Regions from separate parts of the Methylobacterium phyllosphaerae genome, predicted to be linked through region 1. Evidence: predicted binding sites of a transcription regulator. Region 1 holds the regulator's gene; each other region holds the start of a gene.
The links. Region 1 encodes PhoB, which activates phosphate uptake and scavenging genes when phosphate is short. Its sites were predicted from a motif close to TGTCATNNANCTGTCAT; they were not measured.
Positions count from the first base shown of each region.

Region 1 (3,269 bases):
CGGTCGAGCTGAACCGCAACCGCGCCGACGAGGGCGGTCCCGTGCGGATCGCCGTGAAGCGCCTGAACTTCTACTACGGCAGCTTCCACGGGTTGAAGGACGTCAACCTCAACTTCCACGACCGGCAGGTCACGGCGCTGATCGGGCCGTCGGGCTGCGGCAAGTCCACCCTGCTGCGCTGCTTCAACCGGATCTACAGCCTCTATCCGGAGCAGCGGGCCGAGGGCGAGATCCTCCTGGACGGCGAGAACATCCTCAGCCCCTCCATCGACCTGAACGAGCTGCGCTCGCGCATCGGCATGGTGTTCCAGAAGCCGACGCCGTTCCCGATGTCGATCTATGACAACGTCGCCTTCGGCCTGCGCCTCTACGAGAAGCTGCCGAAATCCGAACTCGACGGCCGGATCGAGGCCTCCCTGCGCAAGGCCGCACTCTGGGACGAGGTGAAGGACAAGCTCAAGCAGCAGGGCACGGGCCTGTCGGGCGGCCAGCAGCAGCGCCTGTGCATCGCCCGCACGGTGGCGCAGCGCCCGGAGGTGATCCTGTTCGACGAGCCGACCTCGGCCCTCGACCCGATCTCCACCGGCCGCATCGAGGAGCTGATCGAGCAGTTGCGCGACGAGTTCACCATCGTGATCGTCACCCACAACATGCAGCAGGCGGCGCGCATCTCGCAGTTCACCGCCTTCATGTATCTGGGCCAGCTGATCGAGTTCGGTCCGACCAACCGGATGTTCATGAACCCGACGGAACGCCGCACCCAGGACTACATCACCGGCCGGTTCGGCTAGTCTGCCTGAACGCTCCGGTCTCGGGGAAGGCCGTCCGGTCGCCGCATCCGCGGAGGGCCGGCGGGTCCCCGAGGGCCTCCCCGGAGCGCCGCCCCCGGGACCCATCGAAGGATTCGCCATGCCCGGCCATATCGTCACCTCCTACGACACCGACCTGGAGAACCTGCGTCGCTCGATCTCGGAGATGGGCGGCGTGGCCGAGAAGATGACCGCGGAGGCGACGGACGCCCTCGTGCGCCGGGACGACACGCTCGCCCAGGCGGTGATCGTCGCCGACAAGCGCCTCGACGCCCTGCAGCGGGACATCGAGGAGCGCGCCGTGCTGTTGATCGCCCGGCGTCAGCCCCTGGCGATCGATCTGCGTGAGACGATCTCGGCGATCCGCGTCTCCGGCGACCTCGAGCGGATCGGCGACCTCGCCAAGAACGTCGCCAAGCGGGTGGTGGCGATCTCCGATCAGGCGCCGGCCCAGAAGATCGTTCTCGGCGTGCGCCACATGAGCGACCTCGCGGAGGGCCAGCTCAAGGACGTTCTCGACGCCTATGCGAGCCGCGACGTCCAGGCAGCCCACGATGTCTGGGAGCGGGACGGCGAGATCGACGCCCTGTACAATTCGCTGTTCCGCGAGCTCCTGACCTACATGATGGAGGATCCGCGCAACATCTCGTTCTGCACGCATCTTCTGTTCTGCGCCAAGAACGTCGAGCGGATCGGCGACCACACCACCAACATCGCCGAGACGATCCATTATCTCGCCACGGGCGAGGCCCTGGCGGGCGACCGGCCGAAGAACGATGCGTCGAACTATGCGACCGTGGACGGGGTGCCGGCTCCGTAAGCGGGCCGCCCCCGGTCCAGGCGTCGGCCTGCGCGCGCTCCTGTGGGGCGCCGCCGGAGAATCGGAGCGTGCGGGTTGAGGCTGAGCGGCGCCTCCTGCACCCTCTGCCTGCCCGCCAACTCCAAGGAGAGTCGGCGCGCCTGCAGGCCGTATGGCGCCGCTTCGTGAACGGATCTTCGAACGTGAGCATGCAAGTCCTGATCGTCGAGGACGAGGAGGCGCTGACCACGCTGCTGCGCTACAATCTGGAAGCCGAGGGCTTTCTGGTGGATTCCGCGGCTCGGGGCGACGACGCGGAGCTGCTCCTGGCGGAGCGGATCCCCGATCTCGTCCTGCTCGACTGGATGCTGCCCGGCCTCTCGGGCATCGAGCTGTGCCGGCGGATCCGGGCGCGCCGGGAGACCGAGCGGCTGCCCGTGATCATGCTCACTGCCCGGGGCGAGGAGGGCGACCGGATCCGCGGTCTCGGGACGGGCGCCGACGACTACATCGTCAAGCCGTTCTCCGTCCCGGAACTGCTTGCCCGGATCCGCGCGCTGCTCCGCCGGGCCAAGCCCGCCCATGTCTCGGACCGGCTGGCGGCGGGCGACCTCGAACTCGACCGCACCGGCCATCGCGTCCGCCGCGGCGGCGAGGAGCTGCATCTCGGCCCCACAGAGTTCCGTCTGCTGGAATTCCTGATGCTGGCGCCGGGCCGTGTCTTCTCCCGCGAGCAGCTCCTCGACGGGGTCTGGGGACACGACGTCTACATCGACGAGCGCACGGTCGACGTCCATGTCGGGCGGCTGCGCAAGGCACTGAACGGCCCGCGCCAAGCCGACCCGATCCGTACGGTCCGCGGCTCGGGCTACGCCTTCGACGAGACGTTCTCGCTCGACGCTTGAGAGGGGCGCGAAGCGTTCCGGGACAAAGGGTTCCGGGCCGGAGGCCGGTCGGCCGCGCCGCCCGCCCGCGTGCAGCGAAGGGAGCCAGGGACGTTCGAGGCCGGCGGATGCTGCGAGGCCCGGCGGCCCCCCGGGCCTCGCGCAGATTCAGCGGGTCAGCGCCGCGCTCCGGCCGGACGCGACCGGCACGGCGTCGAGCGCCGCCAGAACCGTCCCCTCGGTGAGGATCTGCGGAAGCACCTGAGGCGCTCCGGTTCCGGTATAGAGGAGGTAGAGCGGCACGCCGCTGCGCCCGTGCTTCTCCAGCAGACGGGTGATCTCGGGATTCTGGTTGGTCCAGTCGCCCTTCATGTAGGTCACGCCGCGCTCGGCCATCGCGGCCCGCACGGCCTTGGTGTTGAGCGAGGTCGCCTCGTTCACCGCGCAGGTGATGCACCACGCGGCGGTCATGTCCACGAAGACGGGGCGGTGCGCGTCCACCAGGGCGTCGAGACGCGCTTGAGTGAAGGGCTCGACCCCGTCGGCGGCGGCCTGCGCCGACGGCGCGGTGCGGTCCCGCGGAAGGGTCACGGCGAGGGCCGACACGGCGATTAGCGCGAGGGCCGCAGCGACCCGCGCGACCCGGCCCGCCCCGGGCGCGGCGGCGCGGCCGTGTTCCCAGGCCCAGGCGGCGAAGCCCACCAGGACGAGGCCGATCAGCGCCGCCAGCAGCCCACGCGGATCGACCTGCTGCGCCAGAACCCAGATCAGCCAGGC
Region 1 covers NZ_CP015367.1:2,085,557-2,088,825, reverse strand. Annotated here, with positions in the region: gene pstB (phosphate ABC transporter ATP-binding protein PstB) at 1-791, shown strand, start outside; gene phoU (phosphate signaling complex protein PhoU) at 910-1,629, shown strand; gene phoB (phosphate regulon transcriptional regulator PhoB) at 1,818-2,513, shown strand; gene MCBMB27_RS09285 (protein-disulfide reductase DsbD family protein) at 2,661-3,269, opposite strand, start outside.

Region 2 (3,269 bases), 1.5 Mb from region 1:
GCCCCTCCGGCAGGAAGTCGGACTTGAACACGATCCGGAAGTCCGATTGCTGCATCGGCGTGCCGTCGGGCTTCTTGAGCATGCCTTTGGCGGCCATGCGGGTGACCATCGTGTCGGTCTCGGAATTCCACAGGTTGGCGGCGGCGTCGGCCGTGCCCTGGGTGAGCGCCAGCACGGCGTTCTCGTGGCTGCCGGCGTAGAAGGTCTTGCCGAAGAACTTCTCCACGTCGTAGCCGGCCCGCTTCAGGAAGAAGCGCGGCGCCTGGTTGCCCGAGGTGGAGTTCGGATCGACCAGGGCGAGGTTCTTGCCCTGGAGATCCTCGACGGTCTTGTAGGGGCTGGAGGCCAGAACGTAGACCACCGAATAGTAGCCCGAGGCGCCGGTCTCGTGCTTCTGGTTGACGATCGGCTCGATCTTCACGCCGGTCATCACGGCCCGCGCGAAGGAGGCCGGCCCGTACCACGCGATCTGGATGTTGCCGGCCCGCTGGCCCTCGATCACGGCGGCGTAGTCGCTCGCCACCCGCAGCTTCACCGGCACGCCGAGCGTCTTGGTCAGGTAGGCGGTGAGCGGCGCCCAGCGGTCGGCGGTGCCCGAGGCGTTCTCGGCCGGGATCACGCCGAGCGTCAGCTCCGGATACTGGGCCTTCCAGTCCTGGGCGGCGGCCGGCAGGCCGAGGAGGGCGAGAGCCGCGGCGGCGCCGGCGAGAGTGCGTCGGGTGATCATCGTGTCGTCCTTCGTGACGGCGTAGGGCAGGAAGTTCGGCCGGCCGGAGGCCGGTCGGGCGTTTCCCGAATGATTGTTGGGGCTTGGAGGGCCCGGATCAGGCGCCGAGGGCGGCCTCGCGGACCGGCCGCGCCGGCACGAGACCGGGCCTGCCGGGCATCGCGGCCCGCTGCTCCGCCTCGCGCTGCGCGGAATCGTCCAGCACCTCGCCGGCCTCCAGGCCGTAGAGCCGGCGCGCCACGTCCTCGGTGAGGTCGAACGGTCCGCCCTCGAACACGACCCGCCCGGCCGCGAGGCCCACGAGGCGGTCGCAATAGGCGCGCGCGAGGTCGAGGGAATGCAGGTTGCACAGCACCGTGATGCCGTAGCGCCGGTTCACCTCGGCCAGCGCGTCCATCACGAGCCGGGTGTTGCGCGGGTCGAGGGAGGCCACCGGCTCGTCGGCGAGCAGGATCTCGGGCTCCTGCACGAGGGCGCGGGCGATGGCGACCCGCTGCTGCTGCCCGCCCGACAGGCCGTCGGCGCGCTGGCCGGCGAACTCGCCCATGTCGAAGCTCTCCAGGGCGGCGAGCGCCATGGCCCGGTCTTCGGCGGACCATTGCCGCAGCAGGGAACGGTAGCTCGGCACGTGGCTGAGCCGGCCCATCAGCACGTTGGTCATCACGTCGAGGCGGCCGACGAGGTTGAACTGCTGGAAGATCATGGCGCAGCGGGTCCGCCATTCGCGCAGGTCGCGGCTCCGCAGGGTGGTGACCTCACGGCCGTCGTGGAGAATGCGCCCCGAACTCGGGTCCGCCAGCCGGTTGATCAGGCGCAGCAGCGTCGACTTGCCGGCGCCCGACCGGCCGATCACGCCGACGAAGCTGCCGGGCTCGATCCGGAGCGACACGCCGTCGACGGCGCGCCGGTCGCCGTACTGGCGCGTGAGATCCTCGATAACCAGCATGCCACCATCCGCCGGGGAATGGCCGCAGGTAAACGCCGATTTCACGACGATTGGATGACGAATACAGATCGGTTATGTTTGCCGGCGCAATTCTTACATATTGATAGCCGGCTTAACCTTCATAGCGCTCGAGGAATGCTTCGATGGGCAGGCCGCGGAAATCCGGAAGCGCCCGGCGCAGCCGTTCGTGATCCCAGTCCCACCATGCCAGGCGCATCAGACGTTCGGCGACGGCCTCGGGGAAGCGGCGCCGGACCGGTTTGGCGGGATTGCCGACAACGATCGTGTAGGGTTCGACGTCGCGGGTGACGATGGCGCCCGCGCCGACCACGGCGCCGGTGCCGATGGTGCGGCCGGGCAGGACAACGACGCCGTGGCCGATCCAGACATCGTGGCCGATCGCCACCGGGCTCGCCCGGCGCCGGTCGAAGAAGGCGGGCTCGTCGGACTCCTCCGGCCAGTAGGCCCGTGCCCGGTAGGTGAAATGCGCCTGCGACGCGCGCTCCATCGGGTGGTTGCCGGGATTGATCCGCACGCTGGCGGCGATCGAGCAGAACTTGCCGATGGTCGTGTAGATCACCTCGCAATCCTGACCGATGTAGGAATAATCGTCGAGGATCGTCTCGGTGAGGCGGGTTCGCGCGCCGACCTCCGTGTAGTGACCGAGGCGGCAATCCACGACCCGGGCGCTGGGATCGCGTGCGGGTTCGAGTCCGAGGGGACGGTCAACCACGGGGCTCTCCGAAGGGCAGGCGCGCCAGGAGCCGGAACGGGCCGGACCCGTCCTGGGTCAGGAGGCACACGGCGTCGATCACAAGGGGCTCCGGCCCCGCGGCGGCGTAAGCCTCGGACAGGCGCCGGTGCCAGGCTTCGCGCTCCGCCTCCGGCAGGGCGTCGGTCAGGGTCATGTGGAAGCGGAAGGCCTCGAACACGTACGGGTAGCCCCAGCGCGCCAGCAGGGCCCGCCCGCGCGGGTCGAGGCGCTCCGGGCGGCGCTTGGCGCGCTCGGCCTCGGTGAGCGGCGCACGGAACGGGTCGAGGGCGGCGACGCACTCGGCGGCGAAGAGCCCCAGCTCCGGCGGGGGAGCTTCCGGCACGAGGGCGAGGAACGGCCCGAGGGCGGCGACCCGGAGCGGGCCCACCGCCACCGGCAGGTGCGCGGCCGCGAGGTCACGGGTGGCGGCGACGAGATCCGCCTCCGTGGTGCCCGCCGCGAGGCGCAGCGGCGCCTTGAGGGTGGCGTGGAACCCGTAGATCCGGGCCCCCGCCGTGACGGCGGCGAGGTCGCTCAAGCCCTCCGGGTGCGGGACCGCCGCCCCCGAGACGGGGTCGGTGCCGAGGACGGACCGGCCGAAGGCCTCCAGCCGGGAACCCGGGGCGGGCAGGCAGTAGAGAGCGTAGCGGCGCGACACCTTTCGGCCTCCGATCGTCGGCCGCCGTCAGGCCGTCGGCGCGTAGGGACGCGCCTCGGCGGCCCGCCGGGGGCGCACGTCCATGGCGTTGCCCCGCCACACGATGGCGCTCTGCATCCAGGCGCCGAGCCAGATCGCCGGGATCAGGGCGTCGCGCACCAGGAAGGCCGCCAGCAGGCGGGGC
Region 2 covers NZ_CP015367.1:3,559,352-3,562,620, forward strand. Annotated here, with positions in the region: gene phnD (phosphonate ABC transporter substrate-binding protein) at 1-727, opposite strand, end outside; gene phnC (phosphonate ABC transporter ATP-binding protein) at 825-1,673, opposite strand; gene MCBMB27_RS16150 (LbetaH domain-containing protein) at 1,786-2,406, opposite strand; gene MCBMB27_RS16155 (DUF1045 domain-containing protein) at 2,399-3,085, opposite strand; gene MCBMB27_RS16160 (glycosyltransferase) at 3,113-3,269, opposite strand, start outside.
Region 2: a site for PhoB is predicted at 1,717-1,733, ahead of phnC (phosphonate ABC transporter ATP-binding protein). Genes of this name have one in related genera too.

Region 3 (3,269 bases), 2.5 Mb from region 1:
GCTTCGGCCGGGGAACACGCACCTCGACGGTTTGTCCGGTCAGCGGATTCAAGATCAGCATGGCAGCACGTCTCCGGTGGAACTGCCCGTAGAACGCCGGCCGATCGCATCCGGATCGGGGCGGTCGGTGCAAGTTTGCCGATTGGGTAAACCAATCGTTCACCGTGGCGGCGGGCCGTCCATCCGCCCCGTGATCGCCCCAGGATAGATCCGGGTCGCCGCGCCGATGGAAGGCCGCGCGCATACCGCTTTAGGAGGAGGTCCGACCCGGGCGCAGATCGGGCGCAGATCGCGCGCAAGCGGGCCGACCGGGCGCCGCCGCGACGCGACCGCGCCGGCGGTGCGACGGGCCCCGACATCCCGAGCGCGGCAGTCACGGGCCGAACGGCCCGGTTCGATCAGACCCGTTCGGGCTCCGCCAGCAGGATGGCGGCGCGGATCGCCGCCCGGCGCAGTCCGGTATCGGCCCAGGGCTGATCGATCAGCGTCCGGGCGAAGGGATGCGAGGCCACCGCCGCCGCAGGGTCGATGCGGAAGCCGTCCCCGAACGCCACAGAGCCGGGCGTGGGATCGGCCAGATACGCGTCCACGACGGCCGAGACGTCGTCATCGACGATGTCGAGGGTCGTGAACAGGTCGAGGGTCATCGGGCGCTTCGCCATGGCGGCGCTATAGCGGCGTCTGCACGACAGGATCACGACTCCCGCCCCGGGCCGCGGCGCCCCGTTCAGTACGCGTCCGGCACGTACATCTCGGCGGGGACCGGACCGCGCACGTAATCCGCATGCCGCAGGCGGGCCGGCAGGTGGACCGGCGGGTGCTCCACGCTGCCGTACGGGATCTGGCCGAGCAGATGGCTGATGCAGTTCAGGCGGGCCCGGCGCTTGTCCACCGCCTCGACCACCCGCCAGGGCGCCTCGGGGATGTGGGTGCGCGCCAGCATGTCCTCCTTCGCCCGCGTGTAATCCTCCCAGCGCCGACGCGACTCGACGTCCATCGGCGACAGCTTCCACTGCTTGAGCGGATCGCGGATCCGCATCTGGAAGCGGAATTCCTGTTCCGCGTCGGTGATCGAGAACCAGTATTTGAGGAGGACGATGCCGGAGCGCACCAGCATCCGCTCGAACTCGGGCACCGAGCGGAAGAACTCCTCGACCTCCGCCTCGGTGCAGAAGCCCATCACCCGCTCGACCCCGGCGCGGTTGTACCAGGACCGGTCGAACAGCACGATCTCCCCGCCGGCCGGCAGGTGAGAGACGTAGCGCTGGAAGTACCATTGCGTCCGCTCGCGCTCGCTCGGGGCCGGCAGGGCGGCCACGCGGCAGACGCGGGGGTTGAGGCGCTGGGTGATCCGCTTGATCACGCCGCCCTTGCCGGCCGAATCGCGGCCCTCGAAGAGGACGACGACACGCAGCTTCCGATCCTGCACCCAGTCCTGGAGGCGGACCAGTTCGTGCTGCAGGCGCAGCAGTTCGCGGAAATAGACCTTGCGGTCCAGGCGCTCGGGCTGTGCGCCGTCGGCGGCGAGCCGATCGAGGCGCTCCTCCTCGAGCCCGAGTTCCACCTCCTCATCGTAGCTGTCGGCAAGGTCGCGCCGGATCGCCTCCAGGGCGGCATCCAGGGCAGCACTGTCGTCGAGCCTCATCGCGGGTCCCCCTGCGTGTCGGACGGCCGAGCTAGAGCAGCCTTCCGTGACAGGCCTGAGAAGCGATCGGTCCGCGGGCGGACGATCCGGTATCGCACCCGTGATCGTTCCGTCATACGCTTCGGCCACGGAGCACCGCGACCGGAGACGCGTCATGGCTGGAGAAGCGACGAAGCCCCCGCCGGGGCGGGCGCCGGACGATCTGGATCCGGCGCGGGCCGAAGGCGAGAAGGTCGGCGCCCGGATCGACGCGGCGTTCGAGAAGCTCGCCAGGAAGATGCGCGCCCGCGCCGACAAGGCCCATGGCAAGCTCGATGCGGCGACGCCGGCCGAGAAGCGCGCGGTCCTGCTCCGCCGCTACGAACTCTACGCGGATGCGGCGGCCTATCTCGAAGAACGGCTGGTGCAACGCGGGGAGCGGTCCACGTGATCTGCACCGACCCGGCCCGGCGCGTCGCCGCCGGCCGCAGCTGACGGCGAGGCCCGACCATGTTCGACGCGACCAAGATGCTCGCCGATGCCCTCGGCGAGCACCTCGCCGTCACCTACCAGCGGACCTTCGGCAGCCGGGAGCCGCGCTATGCCGAGATCATCGAGGCCTCGGCGCGCCTGACGATCGAGCGGATCGTCGGGAGCGATGCCCTCTACCATGACGGCGATCATACGGCCCTCGTCACCCTGGTCGCCCAGGACATCCTGCGCGGCCGCTTCCTGCACGAGGGTGTCACGCCGGAGGACTGGCTGCACATGATCCTGGCCGCCCTCTACCACGACATCGGTTACGTGCGCGGCGTCTGCGCGGGCGACCGGGCCCAGGCCTTCGTCATCGACGCGCGGGGCGGGACCGTGTGCCTGCCCCGCGGGGCCTCCGATGCGGCGCTGGCGCCGTATCACGTCGAGCGCTCGAAACTCGCTGTCCAGGAGCGCTTCGGCACGCACGATCTCGTCGATGCGGGCCGGGTCATCCGGGCGATCGAGCTGACCCGCTTCCCGGTGCCGGAAGACGACGCGCATCGCGAGACCGGGACCGAGGCGGGCCTGTTGCGGGCGGCCGACCTGATCGGGCAGCTCGGCGACCCGCTTTATCCGCGCAAGTTGAATGCGCTGTTTCACGAATTCGCCGAGATCGGCGTCAACGCGGAACTCGGCTACGACAGCCCGGCCGACCTTGCCGAGCGCTATCCGTCCTTCTTCTGGGGCAAGATCGAGCCCGTGATCGGGGATGCGATCCGCTTCCTCGACCTCACGGTCGAGGGCCGGGGCTGGGTCGCCAACCTCTACGCCCATGTCTTCGCCATCGAACACGACCGCCGCCGCATGGGCCCGCATCCCGGATCGGGGCCCGTCTGAGGCCGGCGGGGCGTCCGGCGGGAAGACGCGGTGGGCCGGCCGGGCGAGGCCGCTGTCGCACTCGACGCGGCCGCCGGGGCGCGGCGTCCGGCCTATCGCCGCGGGCGCCGGTCGCTCACGGATGCCTGTGGATCGGATCGACCCAGTAGACGGTCTCGGGCGTCTCGGCGGCCTCGACATCGGGCAGGTTGACCACCACCGCCTCGTTGTCGGAGCGCACCAGCACGCAATGCAGGGGCTCGTCGGTCGAGGCGTTGATCTCCTGGTGCGGCAC
Region 3 covers NZ_CP015367.1:4,612,507-4,615,775, reverse strand. Annotated here, with positions in the region: gene MCBMB27_RS20950 (hypothetical protein) at 399-647, opposite strand; gene ppk2 (polyphosphate kinase 2) at 728-1,645, opposite strand; gene MCBMB27_RS20940 (hypothetical protein) at 1,800-2,075, shown strand; gene MCBMB27_RS20935 (hypothetical protein) at 2,135-2,995, shown strand; gene MCBMB27_RS20930 (cupin domain-containing protein) at 3,111-3,269, opposite strand, start outside.
Region 3: a site for PhoB is predicted at 1,745-1,761, ahead of ppk2 (polyphosphate kinase 2). Genes of this name have one in related genera too.